2 regions of the Mycobacterium sp. NGS19 genome follow, and region 1 is predicted to be linked to the other one. Evidence: riboswitches for the same ligand, from Rfam matches in the RefSeq annotation. Region 1 holds a riboswitch; the other holds the start of a gene.
What was found. A riboswitch is a leader RNA that binds a small molecule or an ion and turns the genes downstream of it on or off. The one in region 1 is predicted to bind S-adenosylmethionine.

Region 2: it holds a riboswitch for S-adenosylmethionine, as region 1 does, so the genes downstream of both, AC5Y4N_RS11790 (hypothetical protein) here and AC5Y4N_RS20285 (bifunctional o-acetylhomoserine/o-acetylserine sulfhydrylase) in region 1, are expected to answer to the same signal.

What each region holds. Positions count from the first base shown of each region.
Region 1 covers NZ_JCALEB010000008.1:33,761-38,280, reverse strand. Annotated here, with positions in the region: gene metX (homoserine O-acetyltransferase MetX) at 1-1,113, opposite strand, end outside; gene AC5Y4N_RS20285 (bifunctional o-acetylhomoserine/o-acetylserine sulfhydrylase) at 1,110-2,462, opposite strand; SAM riboswitch class IV at 2,512-2,631, opposite strand; gene AC5Y4N_RS20280 (NADP-dependent isocitrate dehydrogenase) at 2,792-4,520, shown strand, end outside.
Region 2 covers NZ_JCALEB010000003.1:400,849-405,368, reverse strand. Annotated here, with positions in the region: gene AC5Y4N_RS11800 (8-oxoguanine DNA glycosylase OGG fold protein) at 1-103, opposite strand, end outside; gene AC5Y4N_RS11795 (hypothetical protein) at 307-651, opposite strand; SAM riboswitch class IV at 2,030-2,143, shown strand; gene AC5Y4N_RS11790 (hypothetical protein) at 2,176-2,550, shown strand; gene AC5Y4N_RS11785 (recombinase family protein) at 2,547-3,158, shown strand; gene AC5Y4N_RS11780 (ADP-ribosylglycohydrolase family protein) at 3,387-4,520, shown strand, end outside.

The sequences.
Region 1 (4,520 bases):
TGCGAGCTTGAGCGTCTGCCGGATCAAATCTCCGACGGCCTCGGATTCGATCAAGAACCCGTCATGCCCGTACACCGAGTCGACGACGTTCAGCCCGGGGCAGCCCGGCAACAGGTCGGCCAGCTCCTCCTGCAGCCGCAGCGGATACAGCCGGTCGGAGGTGATGCCGCCCACCACCACGGGAACCTGACATCGACTCAGCGCCGCCGGCACACCGCCACGGCCGCGTCCGACGTCGTGGCTGGACAGCGCGTCGGTGAGCACCACGTAGCTGCCCGGGTCGAACCGGTCGACCAGCTTGGCGCCCTGGTACTCGAGGTAGCTCTGCACCGCGTACCGGCCGCCGGTCAGCGGGTTCTCCGAGGCCTGCGGCTGATTGGCAAAGCGCCGGTCCAGTTCCACCTCGCCGCGGTAGGTCAGATGGGCGAAGCGCCGGGCGATGTCCATGCCGTCGACGGGTTCTCGGCCGGTGCCGTAGTAGTCGCCGCCCTGCCAGTTCGGGTCGGCTTTGATCGCGGCGACCTGGGTGGTCTGCGTGCCGATCTGGTCGGCGGTCGCACGTGCGCCGACGGCCAGCACCAGCGCGGCGCGCACCTTGTCGGGATGGCCGACGATCCACTCCAGCGCCCGCGCGCCGCCCATCGAACCGCCGACCACCGCGGCGACCTCCGTGATGCCCACTGCCGCCAGCGCTGCGACGTCGGCCTCCACTTGGTCGCGCACGGTGATCGTGGGAAACCGTGAGCCCCAAGGCTTTCCGTCGGTTGCGGGTGAGCTGGGCCCGGTCGAGCCGCGGCAGCCGCCCAGCACGTTGGTGGCCACCGCGCACCAGCGGTTGGTGTCGATCGGCGCGCCGGGACCGACTGCGCTGTCCCACCAGCCGGGGGTCGGATGGTTCGGGCCCGCGGGCCCGGCGACGTGCGAGTCGCCGGTGAGCGCGTGCAGCACCACCACTACGTTGTCGCGTGCCGGCGACAGCTCACCCCAGCGTTGCAGCGCGATCGACACGTCGTCGATCACCCGGCCGCTCTCCAGTCGCAGCGGGCCGATGTCGACGACGCCCACCTCCCCTTCGGCGGGCAGCTGGGTGGTCGGGACGTCGAAATCCGTCACGACAGCGACCCCACCGACTGGGGGTCGGCACCCCGCGCCGAACTGAACGGCTTGGCGGCGGCGAAGCCGCGCTCGAGGTCGGCGATGATGTCGTCGATTCCCTCGATGCCGACGGCAAGGCGCACCAGGCCCGGCGTGACGCCGGTGGCCAGTTGCTCCTCGGGGCTGAGCTGGCTGTGCGTAGTGGATGCCGGATGGATCACCAGCGAGCGCACGTCACCGATGTTGGCGACGTGGCTGTGCAGGGTCAGCGCGTTGACGAACGCCTTGCCGGCCTCCACGCCGCCGGCCAGTTCGAACGCCAGCACAGCGCCGGTTCCCTTGGGCGCCAGCTTCTTTCCCAGCTCGTACCACGGCGAGCTCGGCAGCCCGGCGTAGTTCACCGACACCACGTCCTCGTGCCCGGAGAGGTACTCGGCGACGCGTTGCGCATTTTCCACGTGGCGCTGCACCCGCAGGCTCAGCGTCTCCAGTCCCTGCGCGATCAGGAACGCGTTGAAAGGCGAAGGGGCAGAACCGAGGTCGCGCAGCAGCTGCACCCGCGCCTTCAGTGCGAAGGCGGGCGGGCCGAGGTCGGCGAACACCACTCCGTGGTAGCTGGGGTCGGGCGTGGTGAACCCGGGGAAGTTACCGTTGCGCCAGTCGAACGTGCCGCCGTCGACGATCACTCCGGCGATCGCCGCGCCGTGGCCGCCCAGGTACTTGGTGGCGGAGTGCACGACGATGTCGGCGCCGTGGCTGATCGGCTGGATGAGATATGGCGTCGCGATGGTGTTGTCGACGATCAGCGGCACGCCGACGTCATGGGCCACCGCCGCGACGCCGGGGATATCGAGGATGTCGATCTGGGGGTTGGAAATCGTCTCGGCGAAGAACGCCTTGGTGTTCGGCCGCGCAGCCGCCCGCCACGACTCGAGATCGTCGGGGTCTTGGACGAAGCTGACCTCGATGCCCAGCTTGGGCAGCGAGTAGTGGAACAGGTTGTACGTGCCGCCGTACAGCCGAGGGCTGGACACGACGTGGTCGCCGGCGTTGGCGACGTTGAGGATCGCGTACGTCTCCGCCGCCTGCCCGGACGCCAGGAACAACGCAGCCACGCCGTTCTCCAGCGCGGCGATGCGCTGCTCGACGACCGCGGTGGTGGGGTTGCCGATCCGGGTGTAGATGTTGCCTTCGACCTCGAGGCCGAACAGTGCGGCGGCGTGGGCGGTGTCGTTGAACGTGTACGAGGTGGTCTGGTAGATCGGCAGCGCCCGGGCGTTGGTGGCGGCGTCCGGGACCTGGCCGACGTGAATCTGTTTGGTCTCGAACGCCCAGCGGCTGCTGGGATCGTCCTGTTCGTTCGTCATCGATGTGCTCCTGTGGTGAGGGCCGTCCGGTCCGGGGCCCGTCATCACGGACCCGCGCTTGCCGTGTAGCCGCTGGCGGCTACTCAACCTGGTCATCACCCGGGGCACCCCACCGCGGTTGGAGGGTTGCCGGCCAGCGAGCCGGGGCTTGGCGCTGGCGCTCTTGACCGATGAGAAGAGTATCGCATGCCGCAAGCCGACTGCCACCGAGTTCGCGTCGCAGACGCCCGCGCTGACCTCGCTACCGGACCCACCCCTGACACGACGGGTGCCTCGACGGAATACTGATACTCGGCTTGTCCGAACCGATGGCGGGAGACACCCAACACATGAGCAATGAGCAACCGACCATCATCTACACGCTGACCGACGAAGCGCCGCTGCTGGCTACCTACGCCTTGCTGCCGGTCATCCGCACTTTCACCGAGCCGGCGGGCATCAAAGTCGAAACCAGTGACATCTCGCTGGCGGCCCGCATCCTGGCGGAGTTCTCCGACTGCCTGGAGGAGGATCAGCGCGTGCCGGACAACCTCGCCGAGCTGGGCCGGCTGACGCAGCTGCCCGACACCAACATCATCAAACTGCCCAACATCAGCGCCTCGGTGCCGCAGCTCACCGACGCGGTCAAGGAACTGCAGGAGAAGGGCTACGCAGTGCCCGACTATCCGGCGCATCCCAAGACCGACGAGGAGAAGGCGCTCAAGGAGCGCTTCGCGAAGGTACTCGGCAGTGCCGTCAATCCCGTTCTGCGGGAAGGCAATTCGGACCGGCGCGCGGCCAAGGCGGTCAAGGAGTACGCGCGCAAGCACCCGCACAGCATGGGCGAGTGGTCGCAGGCCTCGCGCACCCATGTGGCGACGATGAAGAGCGGCGACTTCTACCACGGCGAGAAGTCGATGACGCTGGACCGCCCACGCGACGTGCGGATGGAGCTGAAGACCAAGCGCGGCGAGACGATCGTGCTCAAGCCCGAGGTGAAGCTCGACGAGGGCGACGTCATCGACAGCATGTTCATGAGCAAGAAGGCGCTGTGCGCGTTCTACGAGCAGCAGATCGAGGACGCCTACAAGACCGGCGTGATGTTCTCGCTGCACGTCAAGGCCACGATGATGAAGGTCAGCCACCCCATCGTGTTCGGCCACTGCGTCAAGGTGTTCTACAAGGACGCGTTCGCCAAGCATCAAGACGTGCTCGACGAACTCGGCGTGAACGTCAACAACGGCATGGTCGACCTCTACAACAAGATCGAGGCGCTGCCCGGATCGTTGCGCGAGGAGATCATCAACGACATCCACGCCGTGCACGAGCATCGTCCCGAATTGGCGATGGTCGATTCGGCGCGGGGCATCACGAACTTCCACTCGCCGTCCGACGTGATCGTCGACGCCTCGATGCCTGCGATGATTCGCCTCGGCGGCAAGATGTACGGCGCCGACGGCCGGACCAAGGACACCAAGGCGGTCAACCCCGAGTCGACGTTCAGCCGCATCTACCAGGAGATGATCAACTTCTGTAAGACCCACGGCCAGTTCGACCCGACCACCATGGGCACCGTGCCGAACGTCGGGCTGATGGCGCAGAAGGCCGAGGAGTACGGCAGCCACGACAAGACCTTCGAGATCCCCGAGGACGGCGTCGCCGACATCGTCGACAACGAGACCGGGGAAGTGCTGATGACGCAGAACGTCGAAGAGGGCGACATCTGGCGCATGCCCGTCACCAAGGACGCGGCGATCCAGGACTGGGTGAAGCTGGCCGTCACCCGGGCCCGCGACTCCGGTATGACCGTGGTGTTCTGGCTCGACATCGAACGCCCGCACGAGGTCGAGCTACGCAAAAAGGTCAAAAAGTACCTGCAAGACCACGACACCGAGGGCCTGCACATCCAGATCATGCCGCAGGTGTGGGCGATGCGGTACACGCTCGAACGCGTGGTGCGCGGCAAAGACACGATCGCGGCCACCGGCAACATCCTGCGCGACTACCTGACCGACCTGTTCCCGATCCTGGAGCTGGGCACCAGCGCCAAAATGCTGTCGATCGTGCCGCTGATGGCCG
Region 2 (4,520 bases), on a different contig from region 1:
CAGCGAACGCCGTGGTCCATCGTTCGGGCACCCACCTGATTCTCTGCGCATCCACATCCTCGATGCTGCACTTACGGAGGGGTTCGGGAAAGGCGTCGCTCATAGGCCTTCTCCGATCGCCCGAGAGTGCAGCATGACAGCAACGTTATGACATGTCGTCGACACCCGCCTGTGCACGCACGGACTATCTTGACTCAGTCGAATAACCACTAAGTACGAAATTTGGTCGGCGCGGCAATCGGTCATCGGACTCCATTGCGCCATCGCGGTACGCCGCCCGAACTGGGCCGAAACAGGGTCCCCGTCCTAGCGTGCATATCCTTGCTGCACGAGCCACTGAGCCCCCCTGTCGCAGCCCTTCAGCCACCGGTCGGTGACAACAGAGACATTGCGGGGGCCATACAGCGTCTCCTGGTAGAGCTGCAGCTCGCCCTTGCAATATTCCTGGCGAAGCTTGGCATCGGAAAGAGTGAGCGGATCAATGCCCTGGGTCCGGCTCTTCCCGTATGCCTGAAGGCCGTCATGTTGCATCGCGCTAAAACCGATCGACTCCGACGTGGCAGGGTCTAGGGCGTTGGCCGAGGGGTCGGCCGAAGCAATTCCCGTGCTGAGCAGGACCGCAACCCCGAGGAGGGTGAGCAGGTTGCCCAAATGTTTAAGATGTCTAGTTGACATTTTCGCTCCCATGGTCGTCGAGGCCTTTGCTGGCTGTACCCATGTTGGGTTGTTCTCTCCGTTCGAATAAAGGGTCTTTGGCCACTTGGGGATGCATACCTGAGTCACTGCTGGGGTGTGCCGTTGACCCGGAATATCGTTGCCGTGACGATTCCGACTCCATCGCATCCGTGAAGGTAGACGGTGGCGAATTGCCCACCGCCGAGACCCCGGCACACGAGCACTGCCGCTGAAAGTCCATCGTTGGAGCCGATCTATGGCCCGGTTACTCCTGGCCAGCCGGGAGGCGGTGTCGGTGAAGGTCCGGTCGGTGTGATACCCCGCGCCGACGGCGTCGTGCTGCAGATCTATGGACGGCTCTCCGGAAGACACCTGAAGGTATGCAGTGATGCGCAGGGCGTATAGAACCACTGTGGTCCGGCAGTTCGTCCGGTGTCATACCACGAGAAAACGAAGGTGCGCGCTCAGCAGTTGTGTAGTGCGATGTCCTTGGCCACGTAGGGGTCATAACCGCGACTAACGACATAGTTAGTCACGGCGCGAATGCAGTCACTGTTGGCACTAGTTGTCACAATGTCAGCAACCGTCGCACAGGTAGCGTCACGGTAGGTGCCCACATGGTGTACTTCCTGTGGGATGAGCAAGTTGCCGAGCTCACAGTACGTATCGGCATGGGCAGTGGGACCCGTGCCCACAAACGGGACCGACAGGGTGACAGATAGGGCGGCAAACAACTTGATCACCAGACCAGTATGATCGCCAGACAATCGTGGGTCTCGAAAACGATGGCAACGCGATGAAAGCGGCACGCCACCGGCTTTGGGACGCACGATCTTGGGCGGCGAGAGCAGCCACACACGCATAAGTGCAGTTGACGGAGGATGCGCACGAACCGGCTGATTGAATCGCCACAGGTAGGCGGAACCGGGTTGGCCTATCAGAAGCCTTTGCCTCGCATGCTTCGAAGTTAGGTCGGCGGCAATGGAGTCGCGGGAGAAGCAACGAGCGGATGACCACCATTCGGTGGCACGCGCGTCAGATCCTCAAACGCAATCCCAGCCCACTAGCAGGATTTATTCGTTGCTAAACACCTTCGAGCTGCCGCCTAACGACCGAGCACGCGCCGACCATTATCGCGAAATAGAACACATCTGAGACGGCTCAATCACACTCCGGGCCAAGCTTATTGGCCAAGGTCATGCCGTCTCGGAAGTTTGTCTCAGATGGGCTTGTCTCACCGACTGCGGTGCCGCCGCTTCTGAGACTGTTGCCATCACTGCGTTGAGCGATGGCGTCGAGTTGAGCAGTCCAAACCCGTACCGTTAGCCAGACCCGTTGAGATACAATAAAAGTGCTTCACGAGTTGCCGTCGTTAAGCTCCGACTGGACGGCACGCCAACCCCACGCTCGTTGGGTGGCTCGGATGACGAAGCGGCCGACACCAGCCGGTGTCGGGCAAGAGCGCCTCCTACACGGAGGCCCAGGATTGCGGGAGTGCCTATGACTGCTTCTGTTTGGGATTTTTCTGGCACCGATGCACAGTGCACCTCATACAAACCAGGCCATCTAGTCCACTGGATTCAGTTCAACCACTCCCTGCGCGAGCCGTCGGGCGCTGTCCCTGTAACCGCGGCAGTCGACGATGATGGCGTGATCCACATCAAGGGTGATGACCTGTCTCTATTGCGGTGGAATCACCGTCCAGCGCTGCTACGAGATGCGCTGCGCCGCTTCGGCGGAATGGCGGTGTGGAAGCCGCGCTGGCAAGTTTTGGCGGTCCCCACCGAAGCGTTCGTTGGGGGTGCGCGCAGCGTCTTCAGCCTCGCAACGGTCGACCAACGCCACGACTGCTATGTCAATGACGCGGGCAAATGACGATCATCACCCACGCAGCGGACAATGGCGCGCAAGAGGTGAGCACCGGCACCCTCATCGGCTACACCCGCGTCTCCACGGTCGCACAAACGCTTGATCAGCAGAATGCGGCGCTCGCAGCGGCGGGCGTGACAAAGACGTTCTCGGACGTGATGTCGGGTGCCCGCGACGACCGGCCTGGTCTTGCTGCGCTCATGGAGTACGTCCGTGCGGGCGACACGGTGGTGGTGTGGAAGCTGGACAGGCTGGGCCGCAACATGATCCACATTCTGCAGACCGTCAAGGAACTCAGCGCCAGAGGCGCGACGTTGGTGTCGACCACCGACGGCATCGACTCGTCAACCCCTGCCGGTCGCATGATGATCGGCGTGCTGGGATCGCTGGCCGAATACGAGCGTGAGCTGGTGAAGGAACGCACCGCGTTGAAGCGCCAAGCATCTCGAGAAAACGGGAAGAGGTTTGGCCGACCCAAGAAGGTGACCGGCGCCCAACACCTCGCCACCGCAAGGCGGATGAAGACCGACGGCCACACGGCCAAGGACATCGCCAAGTACCTCGGAGTCAGCCGCGCCACCCTCTATCGGTACCTGGTCGACGAATCCCTGTAACCCCCGACGGGGGGCTGCGCTGGTTTCGCCCCCGACGGGGGTGTTTCAGATGCGGTTTACCCCCGGCGGGGAAGGGATCCCATCCCCGTCGGGGGTGCAGGAACCCCGCCACCCCCGCAGGGGGAAGGCGCAACCTTCGGCTCCGCGCCTGAGTGTTCAAGTCCGGCATGACATCACGACTCAACAAACTTCACGGCCCTACGCCTCGGTGGAGTAAAGGAGACGGCCATGACATTCTCAACGACACAGATTGACCGCGCTTGCGGCGTACTGCTCGGCACCGCAGCAGGAGACGCCCTTGGTGCGGCTTATGAGTTCGGCCCACCTCGCGGCCCCGACCTTGAGGTCGCCATGGTCGGCGGCGGAGCCTTCGGCTGGGAACCCGGCGAATGGACCGACGACACGTCTATGGCGATTGCCATCGCCGAGGTGGCCGCCACCGGAGCAGACCTGCTTCACGAGAAGGCGCTCGATGCGATCGTTACCCGCTGGCATGAGTGGATGCTTAACGCCAACGATGTTGGTGTTCAGACACGGTCGGTTCTCAGCCGAGCAGCCCGACACGGCAGCACGGCGGAAGCGGCACGCATGGAATCAGCAGCGCTACACAGGTCAACTGGCAGATCTGCGGGCAACGGTTCATTAATGCGCACCGCACCCGTCGCACTGGTCTACCTCAACGATGAAGCAGCCCTGGTCGAGGCAGCCCGTGCGGCGAGTGAGCTGACGCACTGGGACCGTGAAGCCGGTGATGCGTGCGTGCTGTGGTGCCTCGCCATCCGTCACGCCGTTTTCACGGGAGAGCTGAACGCTCGAATCGGCCTGCCGCACATCGACAATGAACGCCGAGAATTGTGGGCATCACGGCTCGATGTCGCCGAGAAGGCTAAGCCGTCAGACTTCCACAACAACGGGTGGGTGGTGGAAGCGCTGCAAGGGGCATGGTCAGCGATCGCGACAACGCCGGTTCCGCAGGATGATCCGGCCAACGGAGTCTTCCGCGTCGACCACCTGCGCCTGGCGCTCGATGCGGCGGTGCGAGGGGGAGGGGACACCGATACCGTCGCAGCGATCGCCGGTGGGCTGCTCGGCGCTGCCTACGGCGCGTCGGCGGTTCCCGCGGAATGGCGTCGCATGCTGCACGGCTGGCCACGAATGCGCGCCCGTGACCTCGTCAATCTTGCATCCACCATTATCCGCGGAGGAGAGCCCGACTCCTTCGATTTCGCCTACAACGGCTACGAATTAGGTGTCCTAGTAAGGCATCCCTATGACGATGAGGTGTGGCTAGGAGACATCGGGGCGCTGCGGTCACTGCGCGATGGTGTCGATGCTGTCGTGTCGCTCTGCCAGGTCGGTGAC